Regions from separate parts of the Dyadobacter pollutisoli genome, predicted to be linked through region 2. Evidence: riboswitches for the same ligand, from Rfam matches in the RefSeq annotation. Region 2 holds a riboswitch; the other holds the start of a gene.
The links. Region 2 has a riboswitch for thiamine pyrophosphate ahead of ON006_RS22880 (TonB-dependent receptor). Riboswitches for the same ligand answer to the same signal wherever they lie in the genome.

Region 1: it holds a riboswitch for thiamine pyrophosphate, as region 2 does, so the genes downstream of both, thiS (sulfur carrier protein ThiS) here and ON006_RS22880 (TonB-dependent receptor) in region 2, are expected to answer to the same signal.

Annotation. Positions count from the first base shown of each region.
Region 1 covers NZ_CP112998.1:4,029,557-4,036,093, forward strand. The annotation lists gene ON006_RS16480 (RraA family protein) at 1-774, shown strand, start outside; gene ON006_RS16485 (bile acid:sodium symporter family protein) at 779-1,885, shown strand; gene ON006_RS16490 (GNAT family N-acetyltransferase) at 1,926-2,429, opposite strand; TPP riboswitch at 2,571-2,666, shown strand; gene thiS (sulfur carrier protein ThiS) at 2,735-2,941, shown strand; gene thiC (phosphomethylpyrimidine synthase ThiC) at 2,984-4,867, shown strand; gene ON006_RS16505 (thiamine phosphate synthase) at 4,870-6,426, shown strand; gene ON006_RS16510 (thiazole synthase) at 6,420-6,537, shown strand, end outside.
Region 2 covers NZ_CP112998.1:5,596,903-5,603,439, forward strand. The annotation lists gene ON006_RS22865 (GH3 auxin-responsive promoter family protein) at 1-812, opposite strand, end outside; gene ON006_RS22870 (S41 family peptidase) at 939-2,333, opposite strand; gene rocD (ornithine--oxo-acid transaminase) at 2,330-3,592, opposite strand; TPP riboswitch at 3,683-3,776, shown strand; gene ON006_RS22880 (TonB-dependent receptor) at 3,848-6,292, shown strand; gene ON006_RS22885 (DUF433 domain-containing protein) at 6,444-6,537, shown strand, end outside.

The sequences.
Region 1 (6,537 bases), 1.6 Mb from region 2:
GAGCTTATCAATCGCGCTAAAAATATCTCCATCGAAGAAGCATGGGTAGTGCTTCAAAATGAAGGCTACAATTGCCAGTTCGACGGGAATTGGAAAATCCTGAAAGACGACATTGTAATCACCGGACGCGCGTTAACCGCTCAGTTTATGCCTTCCCGCCCCGATGTGGAAAAACTGGTAAAGGACCGTGGAAACAAAAATGGAAGACTCGGTAATACCAATTCCTGGCCGATTGATATGCTTTCCAAAGGTGATGTTTACGTGGCCGACGGTTTTGGAAAAATCGCCAGCGGAACATTGATCGGAGATAATTTGGCAACATCTATTTTCACTAAATCAGGCAATGGCGTGGTGTTCGATGCGGCTGTCCGCGATCTGGAAGGTCTTTCTAAAATTCCTGGTTTCAATGCTTTTGTAAGAGATTTTGACCCGTCGTTCCTGAAAGATGTTTTCCTGACCGGGATCAACACGCCTATCCGCATTGGCCGCGCCATTGTGTTGCCGGGTGATATTGTTTTGGCTAAAAAAGAAGGGGTGATTTTCATTCCTGCCCACATGGCCGAAAAAGTGATCCTGACCGCCGAGTTCCTCACATTAAGGGACAAATTCGCTTTGCAAATGCTCAGAGAAGGTAAATTCACGCCCGGCCAGATCGATAACCAATGGACGGACCAGCTAAAAGAAGCATTCCTGAAATGGCTGGACGGCAATCCGAAGGAAATACCAATGAAGCGCGCCGAGCTTGACGAATACATGAAAAAAAGAACCTGGTAATTATATGAACATTTACAAGCTCCTCTCTGGTGTTGCCGCATTATGCCTTCTGGTAGCGTTATATTTTGCATTATCGGGCAACCTTCCACAGGCCGGTCCATTCTTTATCGGTTTCTTTCTGGCACTCGCCGTCAGTTTCAGGGGTTATGAAAAGCTGAAAGGTTTTACTTATACCACCGTCATTTTCGCCGCAGTAACCACGGCACTTTACTATCCGCAACATTTCCAGACCGTAGGCGACTTTAAACTGGCCATATTGATCACCCCGCTGATCCAGATCATTATGTTTGGAATGGGTACTTCGATGAGTTTCGGGGATTTTGTGGGTGTTGTCAAAATGCCAAAAGGTGTGCTGATCGGTGTCGTAAGTCATTTTATCATTATGCCAACCATTGGTTATACATTGGCCAATCTCAGCGGCTTTCCTCCTGAAATAGCAGCGGGAATTATTCTGATCGGCTGCTCGCCAAACGGTATGGCCTCCAATGTGATCTCCTACCTGGCCAAAGCAAACCTTGCCTTGTCCATTACGATCACAGCCATTTCTACCATGCTGGCCCCGATAGTTACGCCATTGCTGATGAGCGCACTAGCAGGTGCTTTTGTACAAATTGACACATTGCATATGATGTGGGACATTATCAAAATGGTGATCATCCCGATCGGCGCAGGATTGTTGTTCAACAAATTTTTCAGCGGCAAAGCCAAATGGCTTGATGACGCTATGCCGCTTGTTTCTATGGCTGGCATTGCATTTATCATCGTCATCATCACTGCTGCCGGCCGCGATAGTTTGCTTACAATTGGGCCAACATTACTGCTGTTAGTGCTGATCCACAACTTGTCGGGCTACACGTTGGGTTACTGGTCGGGGAGATTATTCAAAATGAGCGAGCGCGATTGCCGGACCATTGCCATTGAAGTCGGAATGCAAAATGGCGGATTAGCTTCCGGTATCGCCAAAGAAATGGGTAAAATGGCCACCGTAGGACTCGCTCCCGCGATCTTCGGACCGCTTATGAACATTACAGGATCGATACTGGCCTCCTGGTGGCAGGGCAAGCCTACCGGCGATGAGGAGACTTATGTGGAGACCGGGCGTGCGCATTAGAAAGACTTGGTAAGTCTACAAGACTTGCCAAGTCTCGTTTTCAATCCTCTTCCAGTAAAAGTTGCATGAAGACAAGGTCTAGCCATTGGTCGAATTTGTAGCCTACTTCTTTGAGGTAGCCTTTTTCTACAAAGCCATATTTTTTGTGAAATTCGATGCTTCCGCGGTTGGCGGCGTCGATTCCGGCGATCATGGTGTGCAGGCCAGATTCCCGCGCGCGCTGGATAAGGCTGCCCAGCAATTTTCCTCCTACACCCATTCCCCGTGATTTTTCATCGAGATAAATGGAGTGTTCTACACTGAACTTGTACCCGATTTTTGGCCGGAAAATATTATACGAACCGTATCCGATCACCTCCCCTTCCAGTTCCGCCACGATCACTGGCATACCGTCGTAAAACATTTGTTCGAACCATGCCTTTTGCTGCTCCATCGTTCGAGGCTCATAATCGTAAATAGCGGTAGTATTGAGTATAGCGTGGTTAATAATTTCTAACAGGGAAGGCAAATCCTTGGGAGCTGCACTTCTGATAATAAGATCCATCAAAGTAAATCAGGTCGTTGTCAGGTTGAAATATTGGGCTTAAAGTTACCCGATAATTTTAAAAAATTGAGTGCCAGACTGACCATCAACGCAACGAATCGAATGATTTTTTTTGAAAATCCCGATTTTAGAATAGCTTTGTCCTGACTTTAGGGGTGTCCCGACATGCGGACTGAGATAATACCCTTTGAACCTGATGCAGTTAGTACTGCCGAAGGGAAAAGTAAGAGATACTACTATTGTATCTCAATGAATCTTTCCTGAAAGGTCCATTCCTGAAGTTTTATTACAAAACACAATTCGGAATGGAAATCATCATTAACGGTCAATCCAAAGAAATTCCTGAACAGTCTTCTGTTCAGCACCTTTTGTCTTCCCTTTTTCCCGGCCCGCCGGTCAAAGGGATAGCGGTCGCTATTAACCAGTCTGTCGTTCCCGGATCAGAGTGGGCTACCCGTTTGCTTCATTCCAATGATCAGGTCATGCTGATCAAAGCCACCCAGGGCGGCTGATCCTGTCTATTCCAATCTTCAAATTATTCATCCTGATTTTTTATGAAAACTGAAAAAACACCTGAGGCCGGAGCGATCACGCGCACGCCTTTTCCCAATTCAAGAAAAATATATGTAAAAGGTGAGATCCATGACATTTCCGTGGCGATGCGTGAAATTTCACTAACCGACACCCGGCACCACGGGCGGCTTGGCGCAGCTGAGAAAAACGCTCCCGTTACAGTGTACGACACCAGCGGCCCATTCACTGATCCGAACATTGACATTGATGTAAAAAAAGGACTACCTGCGTTGAGGGCCGAATGGATCCGAAACCGACAGGATGTGGAAGAATTACCAGGTATTTCGTCGGCATACGGAAAGCAGCGCCTGTCTGATACCAGTCTCGACCATTTGCGCTTTGCTCACATTAGCAAGCCGCTTCGTGCATTGCCGGGCCAAAATGTATCGCAATTGCATTATGCGAAAAAAGGCATCATTACAGCCGAAATGGAGTACATCGCGATCCGTGAAAACCAGCGCATTGACCAGCAAATGGCCGAATTGAATGGAAAGGCGGGAACTCTAGGCCACCAGCACGCAGGACATAGCTTTGGCGCCAACACGCCGAAAGGCCACATTACCCCGGAATTTGTAAGGCAGGAAATAGCAGCAGGCCGGGCCGTACTACCCAATAACATTAACCACCCCGAAAGCGAGCCCATGATCATCGGGAGAAATTTTCTGGTGAAAATCAATGCTAACATCGGCAATTCGGCTGTTTCGTCTTCCATTGAAGAGGAAGTTGAAAAAGCAGTGTGGGCATGTCGCTGGGGTGCGGATACCATTATGGATCTTTCGACGGGTAAAAATATCCATGAAACCCGTGAATGGATCATCAGAAATTCGCCTGTTCCCATTGGTACCGTGCCTATTTATCAGGCATTGGAAAAAGTAAATGGCAAAGCAGAAGATCTCACCTGGGAGCTTTTCCGTGATACATTGATCGAGCAGGCTGAGCAGGGCGTGGATTACTTCACGATCCACGCCGGGGTATTGCTACGGTACATTCCGCTTACTGCCAAGCGCATTACTGGAATTGTGTCGCGTGGTGGTTCCATTATGGCTAAATGGTGCCTGGCCCATCACAAGGAAAACTTCCTTTACACGCATTTTGAAGACATTTGCGAGATTATGAAGGCTTATGATGTAGCGTTTTCGCTCGGCGACGGCTTGCGTCCCGGCAGTATCGCCGATGCCAATGATGCCGCCCAATTTGCGGAGCTGGAAACATTGGGAGAGCTGACCAAAATCGCCTGGAAACATGACATTCAGACCATTATTGAAGGTCCCGGCCACGTACCGATGCACCTGATCAAAGAGAATATGGAAAAGCAGCTGGAACATTGCCAGGAAGCGCCGTTTTACACATTGGGACCATTAACGACGGACATTGCACCTGGTTATGACCACATTACCTCGGCAATTGGCGCGGCAATGATCGGCTGGTTTGGTACTGCGATGCTGTGTTATGTAACGCCGAAGGAGCATTTGGGGCTACCAAACAAAAAAGACGTAAAAGACGGCGTGATCACCTATAAGATTGCCGCCCACGCAGCCGACCTGGCCAAAGGACATCCGGGAGCCCAGTACCGTGACAATGCATTGAGCAAAGCGAGGTTCGAATTCCGGTGGGAAGACCAGTTCAATCTTTCGCTTGATCCTGACACTGCCAAAGAATTCCATGATGAGACGTTACCGGCCGAAGGAGCTAAAATTGCGCATTTCTGCTCTATGTGCGGCCCGAATTTCTGTTCGATGAAAATCACACAGGACGTACGGGAGTATGCGGAATCCAATGGTTTCGGTGAAGAAGAAGCCATTTCAGAAGGTATGCTGGCGAAATCAAGGGAGTTTACGAGCAAGGGCAGCGAAATTTATTTATAAAAATGAAATTAATCGTGATATCGCATCCGGGTGGAAGCCCGGGTGCGCCCCCCGGATCGCTGCGGGATGAAGCTGGCCTGATCAATAAGTTATTTGAAAATGGCCTGCAAATTCTGCATCTGCGAAAGCCGGACAGTACCAGGGAGCAGGTTAAAAAATTGCTTAGTGAAATAGACCAAAAGTACCACAGTCGCATCAGTTTGCATCAATACCATTGCCTGGCGGAAGAATTTGGCATTTTCCGACTGCATTTTACGGAAAAAGAGCGGGCGGCAACGTCATGGGATGATTTTCAGATGATGCGAAAAAGAGGCTTTACGCTGAGTACATCGATCCATGATATAGAACAACTTGACACGTTGTCAAGTTGTTTTTCCTACGCCTTTTTCGGGCCGGTATTTGACAGTATATCAAAAAAGGGATACCACGGCGTGGTGAACAATAACTTCAAATTGACCAAAAAACCGGTTAATCTGATCGCACTCGGCGGTATTGGCACTTCTAACCTTGAAAACATTCAGGCGATGAACTTTGATGGTGCGGCTATACTTGGTGCGCTTTGGGAACAGCCGGAAGATGCTGTCATCAACTTCCGTAGGTTATCACAACTGCTTGTACCAGAGTCGTCAGCGGGTCGCTCCGGGTTAAAACCCGGAGACGGGGATATGGTGGCTCTCTCGCCTTCCCCCAGGTTGAAACCTGGGATTGATGAGAGGCGGGCTGATGCCGATGGGTATCGGTCTGGATATCATGACATATGCGGTCCTGGTTGCACGTCGCCAGGAGGAGACGATCGGGTACACATCCCTAACCCTCAAGATCAGCAGAGTCAGAGACCTAACCCCAGGTTTCGACCTGGGGCTCACAACATGCGCGCTCCTAGCCAAGAGCCCCAAAACACCGCATATGGCTTTAGCCAAAGCAAAGACCTCGATACGATAGCGAAACTACACTTCATATCCAGCCAAAAGAGTGGCCTCTCACACTTGCAAAGTATTCAAAAAGCGCTCGATGCCGGGTGCAAATGGATACAGCTGCGGGTGAAAAACCAGTCGGAGGAGGATGTCTTGCCCCTCGCGCTGAAGGCCAAAAAGCTGTGTGACGGCTACAATGCCAAACTGATCATCAATGATTTTCCATTGATAGCCAAGGAAGTGCGCGCTTACGGATTGCACCTTGGGTTGTCGGACATGAAAATCCCACAAGCCAGAAAGATCGTTGGAAATGAAATGATCGTCGGAGGAACTGCCAATACATTTGAAGATATTATTTTGAGGATCAACGAGGGCGCCGATTACGTCGGTCTTGGCCCTTACCGGTTCACTACTACGAAGCAGAATCTCAGCCCGATACTAGGTTTGGAAGGCTATCAAAAATTGATGGACAGATTGGCAAAAGCAGGTCATCACACTCCAATTATAGCGATTGGAGGGATTGTACCGGATGACATTGCCACTCTGAAAAATACAGGTGTACACGGAGTAGCCATGTCCTCGGCTTTGCTACAATCCGCTGATATCAAAGAAACTGTAAGCAAAATCAAGTCAACATTATGCTGAAAATTGCAGATAAAGAATTCCAATCCCGGTTGTTTACCGGCACCGGCAAGTTCAGTTCCTCGGACCTGATGGAAGAAGCTTTGCTCGCATCCGGTTCCGAGCTGGTCACCG
Region 2 (6,537 bases):
ACCTGGTCCGACGGGAAATATTTAGTCATGAACAAATCGCGGTACGGCTCAAATGAGACGGCCCCGTGTACAAAAACCTCAAAATCGGGCCATACTTCGAGCATATTCTTCTTGCCCGTCAACGCAAGGATCTGGTCCAGCAGCACGATCGTCCAGGTGGGCACGCCCAAAATACTCGTTACATTCTCCTGCGAGCATATCGATGCCATTTTTTCAAGCTTACTCTCCCAATGGTCCATCAAAGCTACATCCAATGGCGGTGTACGCATAAACTCGGCCCAGGAAGGCAAATTCTGCATGATAACTGCCGATACATCCCCGATCTGAGTATAATCATCAAAAGGATTGGCATGTAATGTACCGCCAATCGACAATCCCTTTCCATCAAAAACACGGGTATCGGGACGGTTATTGATCAGCAGCGTCATCATGTCTTTGCCGCCCTCATAGTGGCATTCTTCCAATGCTTCGGGGGAAACAGGCAAAAACTTGCTCCGGGCGTTGGTAGTACCCGATGATTTGGAAAACCATTCAATCTGAGAAGGCCACAACACATTCGGCTCGCCTTTGAGAACCCGCTCAATGTAAGGGTATAGCTCCTCGTAGGAAGAAACCGGCACCTGCTCCTGAAACTCCTTGACGGTCTTCATTTGACCGTAGTTGTACTTACTGCCCCACTCGGTATAACGCGCCGTTTCAATTAACTCTGAAAAAATGCGTTGCTGGGTCTCAATGGGGTATTTCATAAACTGCTCGATCCTTTCAAAGCGTCGCTTTAAAAACCAGACAGTCATATCATTCACCAGCTTCATATGCTATCAATTAGTTAGAATCTTCAATTGCAAAGTTGTAAAAATAGCAATAAAAAATGGTGAGAGAACAGTTTCTGCCGTTTCTCACCACTCTCAAATTATAAAGGCTTTTATGACTTCCTGTTACTATTTATCATAAAACATATTGCTGCCTCCCGCCTTGTTCTGAATGGTAGATGTGATCTCCAAAGCCTCTTCCTCCTGCAAAGTCCTGGCACCTTTCTGTTGCCTCGTAATCCTGGTTCCGGTGATCTGAAAAAGTGCTTCACCGAGCAGCGGGTCTTTGGGATTACCATAGGGATAAAGGATATTCCCTTCACTTACAGCCACATCGGGCACAAAACCGGTATGATAGTTGGACTCGTGCAAACTGTTCAATGATTTGGAAACAATGGGCTGTAGTCCCCATTTGATTCCCTTTTCAGTACCGCTCAATGTGACAGAACCGACATTTTTACCGACCGTTTTACCACCTACCAGGGTCACATTCATGTAAGGTTTCAAACCATTGATCATTAGTTCGCTGGCAGAGGCCGAGCGTGAGGAAGTTAGTATGACCAGATGTTTGAGATTTGCACCGATGTTCTGGCTTTTGGTGACGAACTTGTCATAAAAATAAGAGTCCCCATACTTCTTCCGGCTTGTTTCCGTCACCTGTGAATTGTACTCTTTGTAATAAAAAACATCATTAGCAGTAGCTTTCGCTATCAAGCTGGCAAAACTGGTGGCTGAGCTGACATACCCTCCCGGGTTATAACGCAAATCAATGATCAGCGCATTGACATTACCCGACTTGAATTTGTCGAAAATAGCGTCGAGCTTTTTGTCGTACTGCTTGTTATTTGCTTTGTAAGGTTCGGGAATAAACTGATGGTAAACAACATAGCCAATCTTGTCGGCACCATATGTATACAGGGTATCAAAGAAAACGGGATCTTCCTGCAGCACGATCGGTGTTACGTCCCTTTTCACCGCCCCTTCTTCCAGTACGCCGTCCTTGTCAATCTTCGCCAGTGTGTAAGTCAGTTTTTCCTGCGTATTGAGCAGCTGGCTATAATTGGAGCCATTCAGTTTCGTTCCGTTCACACTACTGAAAATATCTCCCCGCGTAAAACCAGCCTTGGCTGCCGGCGAGTCCGGAATCACATATAACACGATACCGATCACATTGTTAGTCCCTGACGGGTAATACACGAGCTTGAACTCCATACCGGAAGTTTTCGACTCACCACCGAGTGACGCTTCGAGCTCTTCGGCACTTTCCTGAATCCACGAAAAACGGTCCCCATCCGGGCGCAATGTTGCATCGTATTTGTAAAGCAATGATTCAAAGAATGCAGCAGGGTCTTTGGTTAAGTCCGGCGTGGCAGGGATATGGTCCGTCCAGTAATACCAGTATTTCATGTTGTCGTAGATCCACTGATTGGTTTGTGTATCATTCGCCGGATCCACATTTTTATCCTTGCATGCAATCAGCGCCACTCCCAGAAAAAGGACTGACAGAAATAGTTTTATTTTCATAGAGTACTATTCATTTCAAGAAATACTTCGTCAATAATATCGCAGGCCTGGTTCATTTGTTCCTCGTTGATCACCAGCGGAGGAGCGAAACGGATTTTGTTGCCGTGGGTAGGTTTGCAAAGCAGCCCTTTCTCCATCATTTTGTAACAAAGATCCATAGCCGTACTGCTGTCCTCATCGTCATTGATAACAATTGCATTCAACAGGCCCTTACCTCTAACGACTTCAATCAGAGAACATTGTTTCTGCAAAGCAAGAATTCTATTCCTGAAAACCTGACCCATTTTTTCAGCATTTTCTGCCAGATTTTCGTCCTCTACTACCTGCAATGCGGCGATTGTTACCGCGCAGGCCAGCGGGTTTCCGCCGTAAGTCGAGCCATGCTCGCCGGGAGCGATGGTCAGCATAATTTCGTCGTCGGCCAGCGCCGCCGATACCGGCATAGTCCCGCCAGATAATGCTTTTCCTAAGACCAGAATATCGGGCTTTACGCCTTCCCAGTCGCAGGCGAGACGCTTGCCCGTACGTCCGATGCCCGTCTGCACTTCGTCCGCGATAAACAACACATTGTATTTTGTACACAGATCCCTGACACCTTTCAAATATCCTTCTGCCGGAACCACCACACCCGCTTCGCCCTGGATAGGCTCCACCATAAAGCCCGCAATGTCAGGATCAGATTTGAATGCATCTTCCAATGCAATGAGGTCATCGTATGGAATAATTTGAAAACCAGGTAAAAAAGGCCCGTAATCGTTGGTACTCGATGGATCGGTAGAGGCTGAAATGGCAGCCAGTGTCCGTCCCCAGAAATTACCGGATGCATATACTGTTTTTGCTTTGTCGGGTGCGATACCTTTTACTTTATAGGCCCATTTCCGGGTTAGTTTCAAAGCTGTTTCGCCACCTTCCACGCCCGAATTCATCATCAGGACTTTGTCGTAACCGAAATATTCGCAGAGAAACTTTTCACATTCTCCCAGCTTGTCATTATAAAAAGCTCTGGAAGTAAGCGTCAGTTTTTGCGCCTGAGCTATCATCGCGTTCACAATATGCGGATGGCAATGTCCCTGGCTTACCGCACTATATGCTGATAAAAAGTCGAGATATTGCTTTCCTTCTACATCCCAAACATACACTCCCAGGCCTTTTTCCAGTACGACCGGCATTGGTTTGTAGTTATGCGCCCCGTAGCGGTATTCCAATTCCATCGCATATTGCGAAGCACTGATATCCATGGCGCCTGTATAGTTTGACATTGCTGTATTGAGTAGTCTCGTGAGTTCGTTTTAGTTATGTAAAAATAGGGAAAAGCTTGAATCCTTGGTCGTTCTGCATTAGTTTTGCACTATAATCTCAAGGGGTGCCCTACCGAACGGGCTGAGATCATACCCATACACCTGATCCGGGTAATGCCGGCGGAGGAAGAGAAAGCTCAAACATACAGCTGATCCTGAATTTATTTTATCGAACCATTGATAGGTGGCCCCTGCCTGTTGTAACCATTGATCGCAATGCGAAACGTTACTACCTATCTATTCATGCTGATGATCTGCATATATGCCCCTTTCGTTTTTGGCCAAAAAACCATTACCGGGCGTGTTACCGATGCAGAGGACGGAAAAGCCCTCCCCGGGGCAACCATCAAAGCGAGTGAAATCCGTGGAACCAATACCGATAAAGACGGGAATTTCACTTTGAAGAATATCTCCGACAACATTACTTCCCTGGACATTTCCTACATCGGTTACCAAACAGCCAAAGCCGAAATCTCTTCGGGAACATTGGAGGTCAAACTCTTCAAAAGTACCTTCCAGGCCGACGAAGTAATCATTAATGCGACCCGCGTGAATGACAAAACCGGGATGGCTTATACCAATGTGAGCGCAGCCGCGATAGACAAGCAAAATCTTGGACAAGACCTGCCTGTGCTGCTCAATTTCACACCTTCTCTCGTGAGCACGAGCGACGCGGGTGGTGGCGTGGGTTACACGGGCATCAGGATCAGGGGCTCGGATGCTACGCGGATCAATGTTACCGTGAATGGAATTCCTTATAATGATGCGGAAAGCCAGGGTGTTTTTTGGGTTAATATGCCTGATTTTGCTTCTTCCGTGAGCAGCATCCAGGTGCAGCGCGGAGTAGGAACTTCGACTAATGGCGCCGGTGCTTTTGGCGCAACGGTCAATATCAATACCAATGCGTTCCGCCAAGAGGCTTATGCTGAGCTGAATAACTCTTACGGTTCTTTCAATACATTCAAAAATACATTGAAAGTAGGCTCTGGACTGATCAAGGACAAATTCACTTTTGATGCGAGACTATCGCGTGTCTCATCGGATGGTTTTGTGGATCGTGCTTCTTCTGAGCTGCATTCATATTATTTGTCCGGTGGTTATTTTGGCAAAAAAAGCTTTGTACGTGTCAATGTGTTTTCAGGAAAAGAAAGGACATATCAATCCTGGAATGGTGTTCCCGAGGCTAAGCTGCGCGGTGACCGGGAAGGTGTTTTGAGCTATATTGACAGAAATTACCTGAGCGAAAAGGACGCCAAAAACCTCCTGGATTCAGACGACCGGACATACAATTCGTACACCTATAAAAACGAAGTTGACAACTACCGCCAGGATCATTACCAGATCGTTTCTTCCCATAACCTGAGCGATAAATGGACATTTAACCTGAATGGTTTTCTGGTGCGCGGGCTGGGCTATTATGAACAATACAGAGTTGATGACGATTACAGTAAATATAATTTACCAAATGTCGTAATAGGTAAAGATACACTTACAGGCACCGATCTGATCCGTCGCCGCTGGCTGGATAACTATTTTTACGGTTCGACGTTTTCATTGGATTTCAACAGTTTCAAAAAACTGACTGCTAGCATTGGTGGTGGCTGGAATAAGTACGATGGCGATCATTATGGCCAGATTATCTGGGCGCGCAATGCAGGAAATATTGAAAATGAACATCAGTACTACCAAAGCAAGGGCATCAAAAAAGACTTTAACATTTACGGAAAGCTGTACTACCAGTTCACCGATAAGCTGAATGCATTCGCCGACCTGCAATACCGGAATGTAAGCCATAACATCAAAGGGACTGATAATGACCTGGTCCAATTGAACTATGATCAGACGTATTCTTTCATTAATCCCAAAGCAGGACTTACCTACCAGCTCGCCGACCAAAGCTCGGTGTATGCCTCATACAGCATCGGAAACCGCGAGCCTAACCGCGACGATTTCACGTCATCCACCGCAGGATTATTTCCCAAAAGTGAGAGAATGCAGAATGTTGAGGCTGGATTTCGCACGCAGCAAGGTAAATGGGCCTTTTCGGGAAACTATTACCTGATGAGTTATAAAAATCAGCTGGTACTGACGGGTCAGATCAATGATGTTGGAAATTCGGTGCGGGTGAATGTCCCCAAAAGTTACCGAACGGGAGTGGAGCTGGAAGGTGCGGTTGCTTTTAACAAGTTCCTGAAATGGAACGTGAATGTGACATTCAGCCAAAACAAGATCGCCAATTTCACTGAGTATGTCGTGAACTACGACGATGGCGGCTATAACACCATTAACCACGGCAAATCTGATATTTCATTTTCTCCGAATGTGATCGCCGGAAGTCAGTTTACCTACAATCTGATAAAAAACCTCGAAGTCGCACTTCTGACCAAGTATGTTGGAAAGCAATATCTGGATAACACTTCTACGGAATCCAGAAAACTGGATGCGTACCTGACCAATGATGTCCGCCTTTCCTGGACTATCAAGCCTACCTGGATGAAGGAGATCGTGTTCAATCTGCTGGTCAACAATATCCTGGACGAAAAATATGAATCCAATGGTTATACCTACGGCTATTTCGCTGGCGGCGCGTTGACACAGGAGAATTTTTACTTCCCGCAGGCTGGAAGAAACTTTTTGATCGGGGTCAATTTTAGGTTTTGAATGATAGTTTGATGAGTGTAAGGGTGCCTTGTACTAGCTGAGGCCGTCCGTTCGGACTTTGAATATATTTAAAGCAAGAAATTTCCATAACTTGCTACTGGTTAATAGTCCGTCGAACGGTTGAAATAACACACATTTACCCTGTTATCGCATGAAATCAGACACTGATACTATATTCGGTCTTGGAACGGGAATTTACACTATTCCCGATATAGCAGCCATACTTGGTTTACCGCAAGCCAAAG